Regions from separate parts of the Pseudogracilibacillus sp. SE30717A genome, predicted to be linked through region 2. Evidence: a T-box and tRNA genes for the amino acid it is inferred to sense, from the RefSeq annotation. Region 2 holds a T-box; the other holds one or more tRNA genes.

Region 1 (2,477 bases), 110 kb from region 2:
GCCTTTGCTCACGGAAGTTTTAATATAGCTAATACGATTATCCAATTCCCTTTTATTGGTGCTTTAGCGTGGATCGTTACAAGGATAATACCAGGGGAAGATGTGACAATAGAATACAAACCTCAGCACTTAGACCCAATCTTTATCGAACAATCTCCCACTGTAGCGCTCGATCAAGCTAAATCTGAGATTATTCGTATGGGGGAATACAGTGTAAAAGGTTTAGAAGAAACAAGCCTATATGTTATGACCCAACAAGAAAAACATTCAGAGATGGCAATGCAAATAGAAGGAGCATTGAATAATCTGGATAGAGAAATAACGAATTATTTAGTTAGCATTTCAAGCAAAACATTATCAGAAGCAGACAGTTCTAAACATACTGCGTTAATGGATAGCGTTCGTGACATAGAACGAATAGGAGATCATTTTGAGAACATTATAGAATTAATGGAATATAAAATTTCGAATAAGATAAATTTAACAGAACATGCACATGAAGATCTTCATGAAATGTTTGATTTAACTATTTCCACTGTAAATCAGGCTGTAAAATCTCTTGAATCATTGGACAGAGAAGAAGCATTAGCTGTCATTCAAAAAGAGGATCAAATAGATAAGATGGAAAGAAGTTTCCGAAAAAAGCATATTATTCGTATGAATGAAGCTCTTTGTACAGGATCGGCTGGAATTGTATTTGTCGATATTATAAGTAATTTAGAAAGAATAGGGGATCATGCAGTAAATATTGCTGAAGAAGTACTTAATGGAAACCAATAATTCCTCTAAAAATAAATATTTTTAAAAAAGGATTGACAAGATATAAATTCCATGGTAAATTATATCTTGTCGTCTCTTTTAGGGATAAATTATTTACTTAATAAATTCATTTTATTTTATATACATATTTCATTGGACAAACTGATCTCAAATCTATTATAATATCCAAGGGAAGCAAAAGTGAAAGTAAAATGAATGAGATTTTTTACATAGCACTATCTTAAAGTAAGCTGACTTCATATAATAGTATGAGGACAGCGGAACAAATAAACATAGTTAAGAAATAAACTTTTCTACAATTCTTATTCCACAGTAGCTCAGTGGTAGAGCAATCGGCTGTTAACCGATCGGTCGTAGGTTCGAACCCTACCTGTGGAGCCATATGGCGGCGTAGCTCAGCTGGCGAGAGCGTACGGTTCATACCCGTGAGGTCGTGGGTTCGATCCCCTCCGCCGCTACTTATAAGGACCCTTAGCTCAGTTGGTTAGAGCTATCGGCTCATAACCGATCGGTCGCAGGTTCGAGTCCTGCAGGGTCCATTTTAAACTCGGAGGAATACCCAAGTCTGGCTGAAGGGATCGGTCTTGAAAACCGACAGGGGTGTCAAAGCCCGCGGGGGTTCGAATCCCTCTTCCTCCTCCATATACATGAAATACATATTTCTAGGCTCGATAGCTCAGTCGGTAGAGCAATGTGTATTTTTATAAAAAATACACCATCTGCGCCGAGGACCCACTGGACCGTAGGCGACTAATCCGAATAGTAAACGAATAACTGAATTACAATACTACTATTATCATGGCTCGATAGCTCAGTCGGTAGAGCAAAGGACTGAAAATCCTTGTGTCGGCGGTTCGATTCCGTCTCGAGCCATATAAACAAGCGAAAAGCTTGTTTTTTTATTTGTGTATCATTTGGAATACAGTATCCTATTTATGCTTCATCATTTTTTACCTTTGTTAATTAATAAAAAGTGCTAAAGATTTGCACCTTTATTAAAGCTTTGATAACCTTTACATGTAGGGATTATAAAATTAAGGAGAGGATAACATATGTCAAAGTTTGAGTTACCTGAATTACCATACGATTACGATGCTTTAGAGCCAACAATCGATAAAGAGACAATGAATATTCATCACACGAAGCATCACAATACTTATGTAACAAACTTAAATGCAGCTCTAGAAGGACATAGCGACTTGCAGAGTAAGTCGATTGAAGACTTAGTAAGTGATTTAAATGCAGTTCCAGAAGATATTCGTACAGCAGTACGTAATAATGGTGGAGGACACGCAAACCACAGCCTATTCTGGAAAGTCCTTTCTCCAAATGGTGGCGGTGAGCCAACAGGTGAATTAGCTGATAAAATTAATGAAAAGTTTGGTAGCTTTGATAGTTTTAAAGAGGAATTTGCAAAAGCTGCAGCAACACGCTTTGGCTCTGGTTGGGCTTGGCTAGCTGTTAATAACGGTGAGTTAGAAATAACTAGCACACCAAATCAAGATAGTCCTTTAATGGAAGGTAAAACGCCAATTTTAGGCCTTGATGTATGGGAGCACGCTTATTACTTAAATTATCAAAACAGACGTCCAGACTACGCAAAAGCGTTTTGGGATATAGTTAATTGGGATGAAGTAACTAAAAATTATAATGAAGCAAAATAACAAAAGGCACAGGATAAATTCCTGTGCTTTTTG
Region 2 (2,477 bases):
CAGACGATTATTTTCAACTTATTGCAGCTAAAGAGCTGTCTACTTATATAATGATGAATCTTACTCAAATTAATAATGTTGGTATTCGTTTAAAAGAAAAGAATCTTTTAAAACTTATGGAGAAAACGGATGAATGGATAACATCTGGACAAACTGTTTCTTCTTTACGATTAGATGTAATCGTAAAAGAAATTTATAGAATGTCTAGGAAAGATGCTGTGCAATATATAAAAGGTAACAAAGTAAAAGTAAACTTTACGGATGTAGATGACCCATCTATGCAAGTAATTGTTAATGATTTAATTTCAGTACGTGGCTATGGACGAAGTAAGATCATTACTATTGATGGAAAAACAAGAAAAGATAAGATAAAAATAACAACTGCAAAATTAAAAGCATAAAAAGTATAGAAATAAGATGTTGAATCATTTAATATGTATTATAATAGAAAAATATGTTAAACAGAGAATGTTTGTGAACTATGCTAGCAAATTTCAGGAGGTGTTGATCTAATGCTTTCTCCAATAGATATACATAATAAAGAATTTACGAGACGCATCAGAGGTTACAGTGAAGATGAGGTAAATGAATTTCTGGATCAAATTATTAAAGATTATGAAATGACTATTCGTGAGAAGAAACGCTTAGAAAAAGAAGTGGAAGAATTAAACGAAAAAATAGGACATTTCACAAACATTGAAGATACACTAAATAAGTCCATTTTGATTGCTCAGGAAACTGCCGAGGAGTTAAAAGCAAACGCTCGAAAAGAGGCAAAACTTATTATTAAAGAAGCAGAAAAAAATGCAGATCGGATTATAAATGAATCCCTTGGTAAATCTAGAAAAATTGCGGTAGAAATGGAAGAATTACAGCGTCAGTCAAAAGTTTTTCGAACTAGATTAAAGATGTTAATTGAAGCACAGCTTGACATGGTAAATAATGATGATTGGGAACAATTTTTAGAGACGGCTGAAGATGAATCAGAAATCCTAGCTGAATAAAATGTTATACTGAGGATGCCAATAGTTTTGTTGTATGAATAAAGCTTTATTGTGCTATAATAATATTATTATAAAATCGCGTAGTAAATTTAATAAACGTTTATAAATACGATGAAAGAAATAGTATAAGAGAAAAAAGACTGGTAAAGCGAGTTAGGGTTGGTGGGAGCCTAATCCAGTCATTCTTTTAGAAGATCATTCTGGAGTAGCCAATTGAATTCAGTAGATTTGGCCGGATGATTCACGTTACGAATATAAAGTGAATATAATATATATTATATTTATAAGGGTGGTACCGCGGGTTTCCTCGTCCCTTTAGGGATTTTGAGGATTTTTTTGTATTATAAAAGAAATAAATTTTTTGACATGTGAAACTCTGAAGGAGGATAAATTTTAAATGGACTATAAAGATACACTACTAATGCCAAAAACAAAATTCCCAATGCGAGGTAATTTACCTAATAAAGAACCTTTACGCAGAGAAGAATGGGATCAAAATAAAATATATGAAAAAACGCAAAAAAGAACAGAAGGAAGACCTTTATTTGTTTTGCATGATGGACCACCATATGCGAATGGGGACTTGCATATTGGACACGCGTTAAACCAAATTTTAAAAGACTTTATTGTACGGTATAAATCGATGTCAGGTTTTCACGCACCATATGTTCCAGGTTGGGATACACATGGATTGCCGATTGAAACAGCATTAACTAAAAACAAGAAAATTGATCGTAAAAAGATGAGCACAGCTGAGTTTCGTCAAAAATGTGCTGAATATGCACTTGAACAAGTAGATCGACAGCGAGAACAACGGAAACAACTAGGTGCTACAGGTGATTGGGATAATCCGTATATTACATTAACGAAAGATTATGAAGCTGCTCAAATTAAAGTATTCGGAGAAATGGCGAAAAAAGGATATATTTATAAAGGACTAAAGCCTGTTTACTGGTCACCTTCTTCAGAATCTGCTTTAGCTGAAGCCGAGATTGAGTATCAAGACAAGCGTTCTCCGTCTATCTATGTTTCATATGATGTAACAGACGGACATGATTTATTGGAAAACGGAACGAAAATTATTATTTGGACGACAACTCCTTGGACAATTCCAGCAAGTTTAGGGATTAGTTTACATCCTGACTTAGAATATGTTGTGGTAGACGTAAATGGTGAAAAATATGTCGTTGCACACGATTTATTAGAAGCAATTGCTGAAGAGCTTGATTGGGATAACTATAAAGAAGTTCGTACATTTATGGGCCGTCAAGCAGATAAAATAATTGCAAAACATCCATTCTATGATCGTGACATAATTGTTATGCTTGGTACACATGTAACTACTGAAGCAGGTACAGGTTGTGTTCATACAGCACCAGGTCATGGGGAAGATGACTTTTATGTATCGAAAAAATACGATGTTGAAGCATTTTGTCCAGTTGATGATCGTGGCTACTTCACGAGTGAGGCGCC

What was found. The T-box of region 2 lies ahead of ileS (isoleucine--tRNA ligase). A T-box ahead of a tRNA ligase gene usually reads a tRNA of that ligase, here a tRNA-Ile.
Region 1: it encodes a tRNA-Ile, which carries the amino acid that the T-box ahead of ileS (isoleucine--tRNA ligase) is inferred to sense. The anticodon was not compared.

The regions. Positions count from the first base shown of each region.
Region 1 is NZ_JAXHDF010000008.1:175,413-177,889, reverse strand. It holds gene SPD48_RS14080 (Na/Pi cotransporter family protein) at 1-780, shown strand, start outside; tRNA gene SPD48_RS14075 (tRNA-Asn) at 1,087-1,161, shown strand; tRNA gene SPD48_RS14070 (tRNA-Met) at 1,165-1,238, shown strand; tRNA gene SPD48_RS14065 (tRNA-Ile) at 1,246-1,319, shown strand; tRNA gene SPD48_RS14060 (tRNA-Ser) at 1,330-1,422, shown strand; tRNA gene SPD48_RS14055 (tRNA-Phe) at 1,581-1,653, shown strand; gene sodA (superoxide dismutase SodA) at 1,833-2,444, shown strand.
Region 2 is NZ_JAXHDF010000008.1:66,259-68,735, reverse strand. It holds gene SPD48_RS13470 (YlmH family RNA-binding protein) at 1-401, shown strand, start outside; gene SPD48_RS13465 (DivIVA domain-containing protein) at 513-1,004, shown strand; T-box leader at 1,107-1,322, shown strand; gene ileS (isoleucine--tRNA ligase) at 1,402-2,477, shown strand, end outside.